One region of the Globicatella sanguinis genome, then DNA from elsewhere that is predicted to be linked to it. Evidence: a T-box and tRNA genes for the amino acid it is inferred to sense, from the RefSeq annotation. Region 1 holds a T-box; the other holds one or more tRNA genes.
The links. The T-box of region 1 lies ahead of leuS (leucine--tRNA ligase). A T-box ahead of a tRNA ligase gene usually reads a tRNA of that ligase, here a tRNA-Leu.
Positions count from the first base shown of each region.

Region 2: it encodes a tRNA-Leu, which carries the amino acid that the T-box ahead of leuS (leucine--tRNA ligase) is inferred to sense. The anticodon was not compared.

Region 1 covers NZ_CP126962.1:922,446-931,093, forward strand. The annotation lists gene pepV (dipeptidase PepV) at 1-910, opposite strand, end outside; gene CYJ72_RS03895 (pseudouridine synthase) at 926-1,651, opposite strand; gene CYJ72_RS03900 (oligosaccharide flippase family protein) at 1,651-4,854, opposite strand; gene leuS (leucine--tRNA ligase) at 4,869-7,277, opposite strand; T-box leader at 7,344-7,565, opposite strand; tRNA gene CYJ72_RS03910 (tRNA-Gly) at 7,655-7,725, opposite strand; tRNA gene CYJ72_RS03915 (tRNA-Asp) at 7,731-7,803, opposite strand; tRNA gene CYJ72_RS03920 (tRNA-Met) at 7,806-7,878, opposite strand; tRNA gene CYJ72_RS03925 (tRNA-Ser) at 7,894-7,983, opposite strand; tRNA gene CYJ72_RS03930 (tRNA-Glu) at 8,008-8,079, opposite strand; tRNA gene CYJ72_RS03935 (tRNA-Ser) at 8,086-8,174, opposite strand; tRNA gene CYJ72_RS03940 (tRNA-Ile) at 8,212-8,285, opposite strand; tRNA gene CYJ72_RS03945 (tRNA-Gly) at 8,298-8,368, opposite strand; tRNA gene CYJ72_RS03950 (tRNA-Met) at 8,381-8,453, opposite strand; tRNA gene CYJ72_RS03955 (tRNA-Ser) at 8,464-8,553, opposite strand; tRNA gene CYJ72_RS03960 (tRNA-Ile) at 8,604-8,648, opposite strand, start outside.
Region 2 covers NZ_CP126962.1:1,372,797-1,381,444, reverse strand. The annotation lists gene CYJ72_RS06025 (IS256 family transposase) at 1-1,071, shown strand, start outside; gene CYJ72_RS06020 (ATP-dependent Clp protease ATP-binding subunit) at 1,242-3,743, opposite strand; gene CYJ72_RS06015 (CtsR family transcriptional regulator) at 3,757-4,224, opposite strand; gene CYJ72_RS06010 (ECF transporter S component) at 4,329-4,877, opposite strand; tRNA gene CYJ72_RS06005 (tRNA-Leu) at 5,589-5,674, opposite strand; tRNA gene CYJ72_RS06000 (tRNA-Thr) at 5,712-5,784, opposite strand; gene msrA (peptide-methionine (S)-S-oxide reductase MsrA) at 5,866-6,387, opposite strand; gene CYJ72_RS05990 (D-alanyl-D-alanine carboxypeptidase family protein) at 6,399-7,712, opposite strand; gene CYJ72_RS05985 (sensor histidine kinase) at 7,713-8,648, opposite strand, start outside.

The sequences.
Region 1 (8,648 bases):
CTGTTGCTAAAGCAGTGATAAAATCTTGTGCTGCTTTATTATTAAAAGCAAATTCATTTAAGAATACAGCTAAATAAGTCGCCGCATTATGCCCTTTTTCAGGAGTAGAACCATGAGCCGCTTTTCCTACTAATTTAAATTCAGCAACGCCATCATGCCATTCTGCATTTCCAGACAATTGATGCTCATTGACAAATGTCGCAAATTGTTCGGTAACAGTATTATCTAAACCTTCAACCGTCGCGGTCACATCTTGGATGACCATATTTTCACGTAAGCCACCTTCAAAATTCACTAAAGTAACATCGCCTTCAGTGGGTTCAGATTTAAAATCTAAATAAAAACTAACATTACCTTTTTCCCCATTGATAATCGGGAATACCGCATCTGGTGAGAAACCAAAATCAGGCATTTCCGCATGTTGGAAATAATAATCCATACATTGCCAGCCACTTTCTTCGTCTGTTCCGACAATTAAGTGAACTCGCTTATTAAAGTCATAACCTAATTCACGCAATAATTTAATTGCAAAATAGGCTGCAACTGTTGGCCCTTTGTCATCACTTGAGCCACGAGCATAAATACGATTGTCTTTAATGACCGGTTCAAAGGGATCTGTTTCCCAACCCGTACCGACAGGAACCACATCCACATGACCTAAAATTCCCATTAGTTCATCGCCTGAACCTACTTCGATACGACCAGCCCATGGTCCAAATTGTTTAGTTTCAAAACCATCTTCTTGAGCCATTTTCATAAATTCTTCTAAGGCTGCTTTAGGGCCAGGACCTACTGGTGCTTCGTCCGTTGCTTTATCATCTTCTCTAACCGAAGGGATCCGTAATAATCTAAATAAATCTTCAAATAATGTTTCTTTTCGGTTTTCAACTTCTTGTAACCAATTTATCATTTTTTTCTTCAACTCCTATTCAATACCAAAATCTTCTAAAAGTGTCCATTCGTCTTCATTCAAGGGCCTATATTCTCCAATAGGTAAATCATCTGGTAAGATTAACGGTCCCATTGAAAGACGTTGTAATTGAATCACTTCACAATTAATTTTTTCACACATTCGTTTTACTTGGTGGAATTTTCCTTCATGAATCACGACTTCAATTCGGGATTGATTTTTTGCTTCATCAACATTAAGAATCGTTAATTGACTTGGTTGTGTCACGAAATCCCCTAAATCTAAACCTTTAGCAAATTTATCAATGTCTTTTTCTTCTACAATCCCACTTACCACTGCAAAATAACGTTTGGGGACTTCACGCTTAGGTGACAGTAATTGATGAGCTAATTGTCCATTGTTCGTTAATAATAATAAACCTGTTGTATCAATATCCAAACGCCCCACAGGAAATAAATCCAAGTGGGCGTAATCTGGACCTAACCAATCAATAACTGTTTCATGATAATGATCTTCGGTGGCACTAATAATTCCTTCTGGTTTGTTCATAATGTAATAGTGGTATTTCTGATACTGGACTACTTGCCCATCAACTGTCACCACATCATTTTCGATATCAACCTGAAAGCCTACTTTCTTAACAGTTTGACCATTGATATCAACCCAACCATTGGTAATTATTTGTTTTACTTCTTTGCGTGTACCATAACCAGTATGGGCTAATAATTTATCTAGTCTCATTAGAACATTCTCAACTTATCTTGTAATGCTCTATGACGTTCACCAATTAATAAAGATAGTTTACCAAATAGTGCGAGTACCCCGAAGTAAACAAAGGCCGCAAAGGTAACCACTATTAAGATTTTAACAAATGTAAGAATACGTCCTACTGGACCAAATAATAAGTCAAGTGAACTATTCCATAGCCAAGCTGAAACAGTCATTAATAAAGTGGCTGAATAAATAATGATAATATTTGGTAACATGCCTTTAAAGTCTAAGTGAACCAGTTCATTTAATTTCCAAATAGTTAAAATGCAAGTGACTAAGAAACCTAGTAAGGTTGCGATCAAGGCACCGTGAGCATTTAACCAAGCAACTAATGGAAATTGTAAAGTCAATTTCACAGCCAAACCGACTAATAAGAAACGAATAGCTGCACGACGATAATTCATTGATTGAATAATAGTAGAAAGGATCGTATACGCTCCTAAAATAATACTTAAAACAGAGGCTGTTACTAATAATGATGGACCCGCTTCGTGACCATAAGGATAGAATAATTGATACATATTATTAGCAATACTTGCCATTCCAAATGCTGCTGGTGCCATCACTAATAAGAATAGTATCGAAATTTTTTCAATCAATTCTGCAGTTTTACCTTCTTCATGGTTGGCATAAAGCTTCGTAATTAATGGAATCGATGATAGTGACATGCCCACTGCAATCGAAATAATAATCATAATTAATTTATCGACGTCTAAGTTCATGACACCAAACAATTCACTAATATCACTTAATAACATGGTTGACGTTCTTTCTAAAATGAACTTAAAGGTGATTTGGTCAATGAATTTCGCGATAATAATACCTGATCCTAAAAGGATAAATGGAATACTATCTTTTAATAAAATCATTAAACTCGCTTTGAAGTCTAAGGTGTTGGTATCATCTTCTTCAGCTGTTTCAATTAATAAGTTAATCGCTCCACGACGTTGGATGTATAAGAATACGAGATAAACTAAAGATAAGACGGCCCCTACAAAAGCTGCAAAGGTAGAGTGTGCTACTGCTTTGGTAACATCGCCATCAAGCATCTTCATAATCGCATACGTCGCTGCTAGCATATAAACCACGCGGGCAATTTGTTCTAGAATTTGAGAAACAGCTGTTGGTACCATATCACCAAATCCTTGGAAATAGCCACGTAATAAACTCATCACGGGTAGTATTAGTAACGCTGGAGCTAATGAACGGATCACCACAACCGCTGCTTGCGGATTATCAGTTGAGGAAATGCCCGCTATAAATGGTGCTAAAACGAATAATAGACCACCCGATACTAAACCAGATACTAACATCACTAATAAACTGTTTTTGAAAATTTTATCAGCTGATTTATATTTTTTCTGTGAATGATAGTAGGCCATTTGTTTCGCAATCGCACTCGGGAAACCTGCCGTCGAGATGGCTAAGAATAGCGCGTATGGATTATAACCAATCCCATAGAGCACATTGGCAGTCGTATAACTTGTACCAAACCAGGTCCCCCAAGGAATCACATATAAAGCACCTAAAATTCTAGAAATAATATTGCCTGCTGTTAACCAAGCAGTTCCTTTAACGAAAGATGCTTCTTCTTCCTGAACATCATTTTCAACTAAATCATCATTAACGATCGTTTCATCTAATACTGAATCAGTTAAAATAGGTCCCTCGAATGATTGTGTTTGTTGAGCGATTTGCTCACTTACTGCTTCAATATTTTCAGTGGAAGTATCTGCTAATACTTTACCTACTGAATCGTTTTTCGATTTAACAGTCACTTCGCCATTTGATGTTGCAAAATTCTGTTCATCCACACCGCTGCCTTCAACGGTTGTTGCTTCATGATCAAGTTGAATAGGCTCTGAATTTTGGCTACTTTCGTCTTGAGCTGTTCTGTCTTCGCTAGTTATTACTTGTTCACCTGTGTGTGTTGATGTTTCGTCTGTATGTGTTGATGTTTCGTCTGTGTGCGATGCTTTAACGTTTTCAGTATCATTTGTTCTATTGTCATTGAATGAATCTTCTGAAAAATCAACTTCTGCAGCTGCCGATACGGGTCTATCGTTTTCAAATAAAATATCTTCTTCAGTAGAATGGTCCAGGTTAGTTTTTTGATTGCAGTTTTGATTTTTAGCTTGTAATGTTCTTCTTTCGTTGGCTTTGGTTGCCTCGTTCAGTTGAGATAACTCTTCATCATTTTGACTGAATTTATGGGCAATAGAATCTTTAATGTGACCAAGGAATCCAGTAAGCGAAGGTTCTGAAACCGGTGATTGATTCCTTTTTGCTTGTTTGTTCGCTGATTGATTCGGTTGTTGTTCTTTGGTCGTTTTGATTGATGACGATGATAATGTTTCCTCAGTCGCCATTGCTCTATCTTGTTCAAACTGATTGTATTGATCGAAGGCTGAAAGATTATTTTCATCGTAAACTGGTTCGTAAGTGTCTTCAAACTTTTTGATTAATTTTTCACGTCGTTCACGAATCGCTTGTTGTTCTCTTTCTTTTTTTGCTTCATATTGATCACGAAATTTTTTTGTCTTTGATTTATAAACAAATGGATTCTCTTCTGGTTCATCAGAAGCGACATTATGACTAGCATTTTTAGCTGATTCAAACTGATCATAAGTAGATGTTGTTTCCTTGATATCTAACTCTGAATCGATTACTACTTTATCCGGTTCAATTGGATAAGAATCATCTATTTCAGGCTGCTGATAATTCACTTCATCAAAATTAAACGGTTCGTTTGCAGATGATGCAACTTTATCCTCAGTATTTCTAGTATTTGGATGATAATACTCTTGAGCTGTAAAGTCAGGATAATCATCAATAACTGTTTCATTTGGATACGATTGAAATTCTTTAGGTCGTTCAGCATTAGAACTTAATTGACGATGATTTTTTGAATAAAAATCATTATCGGTTACTTGATGTTCACTCTCTTCTTCACCCTGTTGTTCATTTGTTTTCACGTTAAAACGATTGTTTTGTTGCGATTTATTGGCTTCAATTGGACGCTCATTACCGCTTATTTGCTCAGTAAAATAATCACCATCAATCGGTTGACGATTCGGGCGTCTCAGCATACTTAAGTCTTCCTGTGTAAACTGAATCGTTTCTTCTAAATCAATATTAGAATAAGAACGATTTTGACGATTATTGTCTGTCATATCATTGGCTCCTTTTAATTTGCTACGATATTTACTAATCGATTAGGTACTGCAATCACTTTACGTACTGTTTTTCCTTCTATAGCCAACATAATCTGTTCATCTGCTAAGGCAACTGCTTCTAATTCTGATGGAGATAAATCAACCTCTACCATCATTTTTTGTTTCAATTTACCATTAATTTGAATGACAATTTCAACTTGCGATTCAACGGTTAAAGCTTCATCAAAGGTAGGCCATTCAGCATGTTGAATACTTTCTGTTCCCCCTAATTTTTCCCAAATTTCTTCCATTAAATGAGGTGCTAAAGGTGCTAATAATTGAATGAATCCTTTCGCATAGGCTAAAGGTAATACTTGCTGGTCTTTAGCTGCATTTAAGAAAATCATCATTTGTGAAATTGCAGTATTAAAATGTAAGTTTTCAAAGTCTTCGGTTACTTTTTTAACCGTTTGGTGATAAACACGTACTAAGGCTTCATTTGCTTCATCTTTGACAGTTGATTTTACTTCACCAGTTGCTTCATCGATGATTAAACGATAGACACGATCTAAGAAACGTCGACTACCTTCTAAGCCTTTTTCGCTCCAAGCAATCGAAGCATCTAATGGTCCCATAAACATTTCATATACACGTAAAGTATCCGCACCAAATTCATTGACAACATCATCTGGGTTAACAACATTCCCTTTAGATTTAGACATTTTTTCATTGTTTGCCCCTAAAATCATACCTTGGTTAAATAATTTTTGGAAAGGTTCTTTAGTTTGAACAACACCTAAATCGTATAGGAATTTGTGCCAGAAGCGTGCATATAATAAGTGTAACACGGCATGCTCTGCACCACCAATATATAAGTCGACGGGCATCCATTTTGCTATTTTTTCTGGGGAAGCAATCGCGTCTTCATTGGTTGGATCGATGTAACGTAAGAAATACCAAGAGCTACCAGCCCATTGTGGCATAGTATGCGTTTCACGTTTGCCTTTCATTCCAGTTTCAGGATCAACCACATTGACCCATTCTTCAATTTTAGCTAGCGGCGACTCGCCGGTGCCTGAAGGTTTAATTTCATCAGTCTTCGGTAACATCACTGGTAATTCTTCTTCAGGAACTAAAGTGGTCGTACCATCTTCCCAATGAATAACCGGAATTGGTTCACCCCAATAGCGTTGACGAGAGAATAACCAATCACGTAGGCGATAATTAACTTGGTGTTCTCCAACTCCTTCAGCTTCTAACCACTCAATCATTTTCTTAATCGCTGCTTCATTTTCAAGCCCATTAATAAAATCAGAGTCGACGTGCACACCATTATCGACAAAAGGTAATTCGCCACCTTCCACTACTCGTGTAATTGGTAGTTGATGTTTGGACGCAAATTCGAAGTCACGTTCATCATGAGCCGGCACCGCCATGACAGCCCCCGTCCCATAACTAGATAAAACATAATCTGCTACCCAAATAGGAATCTCTTGTCCATTTACGGGATTGATGGCGTAAGCTCCAGTAAAGACGCCTGTTTTGTCTTTATTTAATGATGTACGGTCTAATTCACTCTTTGTTTCAACTTCTTTAAGATAGGCTTCAACTGCTTCTTGTTGATCAGGAGTAGTAATTAATTTAACTAATTCATGCTCAGGTGCTAAAACAGTATAGCTTGCCCCAAATAATGTATCTGGACGAGTTGTATAAATTTTGAAATCATGATCAGAATCTTTAATCTTAAAGGTAACCATTGCCCCTTCCGATTTTCCAATCCAATTACGTTGCATCGCCTTAATACTTTCTGGCCAATCAACTAACTCTAAATCTTCTAACAATCTTTCCGCATAAGCAGTAATTTTCAATACCCATTGACGCATTGGTCGACGATAAACAGGATGACCCCCCCGTTCGCTGACACCATCAATAACTTCTTCATTAGCCAAAACTGTACCTAAAGCTGGACACCAGTTCACCGCCACTTCTTGTTCATAAGCAAGACCACGTTTATATAATTCAGAAAAAATCCATTGGGTCCATTTATAATAATGAGGGTCGGTTGTATTAATTTCACGATTCCAATCATAACTGAATCCTAAAGATTTAATTTGACGCTTAAAATTACCAATATTTTTTTCAGTAAATTCAGCTGGATCATTCCCTGTATCTAATGCATATTGTTCAGCAGGTAAACCAAAAGCATCCCACCCCATAGGATGTAACACATCAAATCCTTGTGCTCGTTTCATACGACTAATCGCGTCAGTTGCTGTATAGCCTTCGGGATGTCCTACGTGTAATCCTTGTCCAGACGGATATGGAAACATATCTAATGCATAGAATTTTGGATGACCTTCACGCTCTGTCGTTTTAAATGTTTCATGTTTGTCCCAATAATCTTGCCATTTCTTTTCAATAATACGATGTTGGTAAACCATAATTTCCTCCTAAAAAAATATTCTAAATAAAAAAATAAAACCCTATAACAAGACAAAAAGACCTTGCTATAGGGCGCCAAATAGCGCGGTACCACCTATTTTTGCATAATGAAAAGTTTTAATAAATACATTATGCCTCAAATCTTTAACGCAGATTATACGGCTTATCTTACTTTATTCAGATAAACATCGATTGAGATGAGTTCGATAAACTTAATCACTTGTTCACACCAACCACAAGCTCTCTGATGATTTTACTTAACTACTAATTCTAATCATTGATTCAATATTAATATCATTATGCCACAAATACCTTGTTTATTCAACGCTAAACAATGACAAAGACATAAAAAAAGACTCACCGAAGTGAGTCGTGAAGCGGGTGACGAGAATCGAACTCGCGACAACAGCTTGGAAGGCTGTAGTTTTACCACTAAACTACACCCGCATCGACGGTCCCGACGGGATTTGAACCCGCGATCTCCTGCGTGACAGGCAGGCATGTTAACCCCTACACCACGGAACCAATTGCGGGGGTAGGATTCGAACCTACGACCTTCGGGTTATGAGCCCGACGAGATGCCAGCTTCTCCACCCCGCGATGTTATTATAGATAAGGAGGATGTGGGATTCGAACCCACGCACGCTTTTACACGCCTGACGGTTTTCAAGACCGTTCCCTTCAGCCGGACTTGGGTAATCCTCCATCAGCTTCTTTACTTTCATTCAATGATCCGTACGGGATTCGAACCCGTGTTACCGCCGTGAAAGGGCGGTGTCTTAACCACTTGACCAACGGACCGTCTGACGGGGAAGAAGGGATTTGAACCCTCGCGCCGGTTTACCCGACCTACACCCTTAGCAGGGGCGCCTCTTCAGCCTCTTGAGTACTTCCCCATTAACCAAGTTGGATACTTTTTTTATTCAAAAAAGATGGGCCTAAATGGATTCGAACCATCGACCTCACCCTTATCAGGGGTGCGCTCTAACCAACTGAGCTATAGGCCCGTTGTCGCTTTAAGCGGGTGACGAGAATCGAACTCGCGACAACAGCTTGGAAGGCTGTAGTTTTACCACTAAACTACACCCGCATCTTCTCTTAATTGCGGGGGTAGGATTCGAACCTACGACCTTCGGGTTATGAGCCCGACGAGATGCCAGCTTCTCCACCCCGCGATATTGGTAAAGGAGGATGTGGGATTCGAACCCACGCACGCTCTTACACGCCTGACGGTTTTCAAGACCGTTCCCTTCAGCCGGACTTGGGTAATCCTCCATATGATACGTTTGATATGCTTTTATCCTTTTCTCTTGTCCTACAAGACATGGACCTTGCAGGACTCGAACCTGCGACCGGACGGTTATGAGCCG
Region 2 (8,648 bases), 450 kb from region 1:
GTTTTTAATCAACTGATGGAGAAAGAACGGGATGAATACTTAGATAACGAAGCCTATCAACGCGATCCCAATAGAATGACTTATCGTAATGGCTATTACAATCGTGACTACACAGCAAAACTCGGAACGTTAAACCTCAGAGTGCCAAGGACAAGAGATGGCAAGTTTTCAACAGAAATCTTTGAACGCTACCAAAGAAATGAAAAGGCACTTCCGTTAACCATGCTTGAAATGTATATCCAAGGTGTCTCTACAAGAAAAGTTTCGAAAGTCATTGAAAATTTATGTGGGAAAACCTATTCTAAATCATTTGTCTCTTCCCTTACGAAACAACTGGATGAAGAGGTTCGACAATGGCGTCATCACGATTTAAGTTCTGTCCAATACGCTTACCTAGTGGTGGATGTTATTTATATAAAAGTAAGAGAAAATCATAAGGTTGTATCCAAAGCTTGTCATATCGCAATCGGAATTAGTGAAGAAGGAAAACGAAGACTCCTCGGTTTTGACATCAGTGATGGCGAAAGTGATTACTCTTGGTCTCGCTTCTTTAACTACTTAAAAGAAAGAGGCCTAAATGGCCTTAAAATGGTTATATCTGATGCACACACGGGTCTAGTAAAAGTAATTAAGGAAAACTTTCTGAATGTTTCTTGGCAAAGATGTCAGGTTCACTTCTTAAGAAATATCTTAGCTAAAATACCGAAAAAAGAGACCAGAGAATTTAAAGAAGACATCAAGGCACTGTTTCGTATTCAGGATATTAAGATTGCCCGCATCGTTAAAAACGAACTTTTTAAAAAATATGAAGGAGAAAAGAAATATCAAGCCAGCTTAGCGATTCTTGATGAGGGATTTGAAGACGCCTTTACTTATCTTAACGAATCGGTTGTTCATCCTAGACTTAAAAGTACCAATTGTCTGGAACGATTAAATGAAGAGATTAGAAGACGGGAAAGAGTCATTCGGATTTTCCCTAATGTTGAATCCGCTTATCGCTTAATCGGAGCAATGTTAATCGATCAAGACGAAGAGTGGCTAACAGCAGATAGAATATATATTCAAATGTAATTCATTTTTTGCCCTTCAACATTTTAATTGCTTCTAAGAACCTGTCAGCAATTAGTTGATCGTTAAGGCAAAAAATGGAATAAAAAAATGTGCTAGTTATTTTTACACAATATTATGGACTTGACTTCACTGTCGAATGATTATCTTGATTTGTTAAATGAATGACTCGATTATTTACTTTGCTCTTTACTACGGTTATTAATATTTATCGAACCACTTCTACCACCAATCGTGATTTTGTCACCTAAGGCAATTGTACCACTTAATAGTAGTTCACTTAATTCATCTTCAATTTGTTTTTGAATAGCGCGTCGAATTGGTCTTGCACCATACTCTGGATCAAACCCTGCTTCAGCAATAATATCGACTGCGGTATCCGTTACACGGGCTTCAATTTCTAATTCTTCTAAACGTTTCACAATTTCAGCAGTATGTAATTTAACAATCTCACGAATATTTTCCTTACTTAATGAGTGGAAGACAACTGTCTCATCAATACGGTTTAAGAATTCTGGACGGAATGCACGTTTTAATTCTTCACGTATTCTAGATTCCATCGCTTCATGGTTTTGTGTTACTGAAACTGCACCAAACCCAACTGATTTCTCATCCCTTAAGGCTGTTGCTCCTAAATTGGACGTCATGATAATAATTGTGTTTCTAAAGTCTACTTTACGGCCTTTACCATCGGTTAAATGACCATCATCAAATACTTGTAATAAAATATTAAAGACATCTGGATGAGCTTTTTCGACCTCATCTAATAAAATAACACTATACGGCTTTTGACGTATTTTTTCAGTTAATTGCCCTGCTTCTTCATACCCCACATATCCTGGAGGTGATCCTACTAAACGAGAGACACTGTGTTTTTCCATATATTCAGACATATCAACCCGAATCATACTATCTTCGCTACCAAACATTGCTGTCGCTAAGGTTTTGGCTAATTCCGTTTTTCCAACACCAGTAGGTCCTAAAAATAGGAATGATCCAATTGGACGTTTTGGTGATTTCAAACCACTACGAGCTCTACGAATCGCTCTGGCAACTGCTTTGACCGCTTCATCTTGCCCGATTACACGTTCATGTAATTCAGCTTCTAGATTAATCAATCGTTTGCTTTCACTTGATTCCATTTGTTGGACTGGCACCCCCGTCGCTAAAGCAACTACCTGCGCCACATCTTGTGCTGTTACTTTCAATTGCGATACAGTTGAATCATCATTTGCTTTTTCTTTGGCTTTATCAAGTTCTGCTAATTGCTCTTCTAGAGCCACTTCTTTTTCTCTTAAATTTGCGGCTTCTTCAAAATCACGATTGAGAATTGCGGCTTCTTTTTTATTGCCAATTTCAGCTAACTGATGCTCAATTGTTTCAGTCGTGACTTTGTTTGGCATAATCGCAGAATCAATACGAACACGTGCAGAAGCTTCATCAATTAAATCTACCGCTTTATCCGGCAAGCGTCTTGCTGTCATATAGCGAGAACTTAATTTTACTGCGGCATCAACTGCTTCGTCAGTAATTTCGACTTTATGGTGATCTTCATATTTTTCTTTTAGTCCATTTATAATTAAGATAGATTCTTCTTGACTAGGCTCATCAATTTGTACTTTAGAGAAACGTCTTTCTAATGCCGCATCTTTTTCAATATACTTTTGGTATTCGTCTAAAGTAGTGGCACCTACTACTTGTATTTCTCCACGAGCTAAAGCAGGTTTTAATATATTAGAAGCATCAATCGCTCCTTCAGCTCCCCCAGCACCGATTAATGTATGCAATTCATCAATAAACAGAATAATATTACCGTCTTCAGAAATTTCTTCGATAATTTTTTTCATGCGCTCTTCAAATTCACCGCGATATTTCGTTCCTGCAACTAATGCTCCCATATCTAACATAATTAAACTTTTCTTAGCGATATCTTGAGGAACATCTCCTTGAATCATTCTTTGAGCTAATCCTTCTGCTATAGCTGTTTTACCGACACCTGGTTCCCCAACTAAAACCGGATTGTTTTTGGTTCTACGGCTAATAATTTGCACAATTCGGTGAACTTCTTTTTCACGTCCAATCACCGGATCCAATTCATTTTGTCTAGCTAGCTCAGTTAAATCTCTAGAAACTGAATCAAGTGTTGGTGTTTTAGACGTCTTTTGTGCCTCTTTATTGTTACGAGGATTTCTTCTACGTCGATTGTTACCACCACTGGTTGGGTCTTGACTAGCTAAGCCAATTAATTCATAAATTGTTTTGCGTAATTCATCAAAATCAACACCAACGTTTCTTAGTAAAACCGTTGCTAAAATTTCTTCTTTTAAAATACCTAATAATAAATGCTCAGTTCCAACTTTTGGTGCACCCAATCGTTTCGCATCATTAGAAGCATTCATAATAACTTTTTTAGCACGTGGAGAGTAAGGTATAACTCTTTCAGCATTGAGTCGCGGTTGACTAAATTTTCCATGTATGGCTTCTAATTCTAAAATCAATTCATTGAAAGTTGCACCATGTTCTCTTAATGCTTTTCCAGCAATTCCAGTTTCTTCACGAGATAAACCTAATAATATATGTTCTGTGCCGACTGCTTGATGTTGCATATAATAAGCTTGCTCTGCCGCATAAATCATCGCTTGTCGTGCACTTTCTGTAAATAGTTCTTCAAACATTTTTATTCACCTCTTATTCGTATGTATAACGGAGTTGGTATAGAAAAGTTTTTAATAATTGAGCTCTCGCTATTTGTTCTTCCTCCGTTATTGTTTGTAAAACAGCTTTTTCAATCACAGATAAAATCAAAGCAGCTTCCCTTTGAGTTATAATCTTTCTTTCTGTTAAAGTTTCGATGATATTGATCCCGTTTCGCTGACTTATCTGATTTCCAATTAAATCAATCATTTGATCGATTTCGTCTACTTCATCTACCAAATGGACTTTAAGTATCCGGATATAGCCTCCGCCACCTCTTTTACTTTCCACTAGGTATCCATGTTCTTGTGTAAAACGGGTATTAATAACATAATTGATTTGCGAAGGAACACAATCAAATCGATCGGCAATATCACTTCGCTTGATTTCAAGATGTTCTTGATTTTCTAAATACGCTTTTAAATACGCTTCAATAATATCCGTCATATTTCGTTGGGTCACAGTCTCGCCTCCTTTAACATTGACTTTCTTTGACCATTATACAATAATAATTCCTCTTTGAAAAGAGGAACGACTTAAAATCTTATATTTCGGTCATTATTTGACTAATTTTGTTTTAACCCTTGATAATTGACAGCATATCGTTGGAATAATTTATTCAATAATGGGAATAATAAGATAAAAAATACCACATTCCCAGCTGAATGAGCCAAATCAAAAGGTAAACCATTTAAATAATAAACCCAAAAGTTTTCTACTTGTATTAAAAAAGTCCACAACCACGAAATACTAAAGCCAAACAATATACCTGCAATACCGGTAACGACTGCTCGGCTACCAAATAATATATAATCTCTTTTTACCATTTTTTCTAATAATCTATTGCTGAAGTAGACAAAAATAACGACGATAAGATAGCTTATAATTTGTAACACGACCCATGGCCCCATTCCCAAAATGAGATTTGAAACTAGCATCGTCAAAGACGATACGATAACGCCATCTTTAAAACCTAATAAAATGGTCACAATTGCGATAATAGTTGTAACGGGTTGTACATTCGGTATGAACGCAAAGAAAATTCTCCCCACCACACATAATGTTGTTAATAAAGCAACTTGCGTAATCCATAATGTAAAACTTTTTTGTTTCACCAATTTTTTCCCACTCCTTACGACATTCGAAAATGCTTTTATCTATTTATATTCACTCACTATTATACCCGGAAACAGAGTAATTGTGTTCAAAATATTAATTAAATAAACAATTTTTTTGATGATTATAACGGGAGTGGGCCAGAAGTAGAAAATTCAATGATTTTCGCTTCGTTTGCCCACCCCGCACAGTTGGGAGTAGGCCAGAATTAGAAAATTGAATAATTTTCGCTTCGTCAGCCTACCCCCGCAAAGTTGAGTAGGCCTCAAACAAGTCGAAAGACGCAGGTTGAGGCTGCTCAACCACTGCGTTTTTAACTACCGAACAATTAGTTGATTGAATTTGTCAAATTTATACCTTACTTCTTTAAGACGCAATTTGAGGCCACTCAACCACTCCGCTTTTAATTACCGATCAATAAACTTGATTCAATTTATCAAAATGATGTCTAAATCTTAAGACGCAGGTGAGACCACTCAACCACTGCGCTTTTAATTAGCGAGCAATCAATTGATTTAATTTTTCAAGTTTATGCCCAGCTCATGAGCAATCATTTAAGAATTATTATTCATAATGACTACTAATACTACTAATAATTTATAAACTAAAGAGTTTTTTTATTAATACGTAATCAATTACGTAATAAAAAAAGACCCCAGTTACTACTACAACTGAAGCCTAGAAACATTGTTAAGTCAATGTTTAAATGATGCCGAGGACCGGAATCGAACCGGTACGGGTATCACTACCCGCAGGATTTTAAGTCCTGTGCGTCTGCCAGTTCCGCCACCCCGGCAAAGGATATTTTGGAACCTTTGATTATTACTAATCAATGCCGGCTAAAGGACTTGAACCCTCGACCCTCTGATTACAAATCAGATGCTCTACCAACTGAGCTAAGCCGGCCTGTGAATGTGATTCACAACATGATTAATAATACCTTATTTACATCTATATTGTCAATACAAATTATGACATTTTTACGAATTATTGCTGAAATCTTTCAATAAATTGGTCTCTTCCGGAACCTTGTCGATACCGTTGATAATGAGTAGGATTTTTCTTATAAAAATCCTGATGATAATCTTCAGCAACAAAAAATTCTGTTGCTTCAGTAATCGGTACTACAATTGGTTTTGAAAATCGTTGACTCAAATCTAAATGCTCTTTAGATTGTTCAGCTAATTCTTTTTGCTCAGGAGTTGTGTAAAATATTTCTGGTCGATACGAAGAGCCACGATCCACAAATTGTCCTTCTAAATCCGTAGGATCAATGACAGACCAGTATACTTCTAATAGCTTTTGATAAGGAATTATCGCTGGATCATAGGTAATTTTTACCGCTTCAGTATGGCCAGTCATTCCTGTTTTTACTTGTTCATAACTTGGGTTCATAACATGACCACCTGTATAACCTGATTCAACTGAAATAACTCCTGGCCACTGATCAAATGGATGTACCATACACCAAAAACAACCTCCAGCAAAAATAGCGACTTCTTGACTCATCTATATCACCTCTAATTAAATATGTTAGTAAAAAATTTTCGAATTGCTTCGATTATCGTTATAATAAATCTCATTACTGATTGTAAAAATTTTCCAAAAATTGATTTTTCAGGTATCGATTCATTCGCCACTACCTGTACTTCACTGTTTTGAGCCGTTGGTAAGTACTCGATGTTATAATGTTGAAAATCCATTTTTAATGTTCCTAAAAAATCTCCTTTATCTATTGGAGCGGTTATATAATTTTGGTATCCTGTTTTTTCTTCATTAGGTATAAATTGATAATCAATGTTTAATTGATTATCGCCTTTTGGTACACTGATTACGAAATCATCTGTATAGACAGAATGTATGATATCTCTCGTACCACCATCTACATTTATAACAGGGATTTCTTCCGTCAAACTCTCTTTTTTTACAATAATCTTCGTATCAAAACTGCTCTGAGCATATTGTATCAATTGTTCAACAGAATAATAGGGGTCTTCTAGATTCTCTGACACCCCGATTACTACTGCTAAATAGGTCGTTTCTTGATCGGTGCTACTTATCACTTGATTATAGCCATTTTGAGGAGCATAGCCAATAAACATTCCATTGACTGACAGTTTGGTGTCTTTTAATAATGGATTATTGCTTGTTGTTTGAAAAGCATCATCCGTATCTGCCTTAAAATTTAATTCCTTAGTCGAGGCATATTCTAAATATTGTGGATAATCTTTGTATAATCTGAAAGCCACTGTTATAATAGCCTCCGCACTCATTTTATTAGTTTGACCTTGATACTCTTCTACACCTCTCTCATAGTCATTAGGTAACCCCAAACTATCAACAAATTGATAATTTGAAAGTTGCCATTCACTTAACTTTTGTTCCATTAATTTTATAAAATCTGCTTCATTGGATGCAATTTTTTCAACTAGAGCCAACGCTGCACCATTCGCATTTTTTACTGCGATCGCCGTTATTAACTCTTCTACCGTATATGAAAAATCCTGTCTTAAAGGAACGTTCGGTATATCATAATCTTGACTGAGCTCATAAGCAGCATTAGAAATAGGGACTATATCCTCTAAATTAATTTTTTCTGTTTCAATTTGTTCAAAAACAATATATAGCAGTAATAATTTAGACAAGGAGCCAATTTCTAAAAGGTCTTCGGAATTTTTATTAAATAGAACCTGCCCATTATCGCCATTGATTAACATAATAGACTGAGCAGGTAAATTTTCAATATTTAATTCTTGAGCACTGACTAAACTATGCTTTGGTAGCACCAGGAATACAGATAATAATAAAATCAATATCTTATTAATCATCTTCATTTATAATCTACTCATCTCGATTCTAAATATCATTTCGTTATTCTCAATCATAGCATAAATGATACCATTATGTAACTCTACAATATTTCTAGCGATTCCTAAACCGAGTCCCGTCCCAGGAATAGCAGAATTTCTTGAGGTATCTGCCCGATAACTTCTTTGGAAAACTTTTTCCAATTCTTCTAATTTTAGAAGCTCACCATTATTGACTACATCCATAATAATCTGGTCATCATCATCTATTTGGTTAGCATTCATTTTTATTTTAGTGGCACCATGTCCATATTTTAGCGCATTTGATAATAAGTTATTAAATACTCGTGCCATTTTTTCTGGGTCAAAATGAACAATTAAGTTTTTAGGCATCACATTGATTTCAATTTCAATATTTTTTTCAGCTGCTTCTAATTCAAATTCTGCTGCCAGTTGTTCAAAGAAAAAATTTAGATGCACTTCTTCAGGGGTAACTTCATATGAAACTAATCTCGAAGCGGCGTAATCAAACAAATCATTAACCATCACTTGCATGCTCATTGCTTTTTTATAAGCAATATGCGTATATTCTAGTAACTGTTCTTCTGAATGATACCGTTTGTTTTCAATTAAACCTAGATAGCCGATGATAGAGGTTAAAGGGGTTCTTAAATCATGCCCCACATTGGCGATTAACTCATCTTTAGTCTTTTCTATTCGACGTTCTTCCTCCATCGCATGAACCGTACTATCAACCAAAGAATTAACACTCCGTACAATTTCTGATAATTCATCAACCTGCATATCTGGAATTCTTAATTGATAATTTCCTCTCGCAATATAAGTTAAGTATTCCAAAAGATGATTCAAGTGGATAGTAGAAATCTTACGCTTCATCTGCCAATATGCCAGTCCTATTCCTAAAAAAATTATCACAACAGCAAAAGATTGTTTTGCTAATTC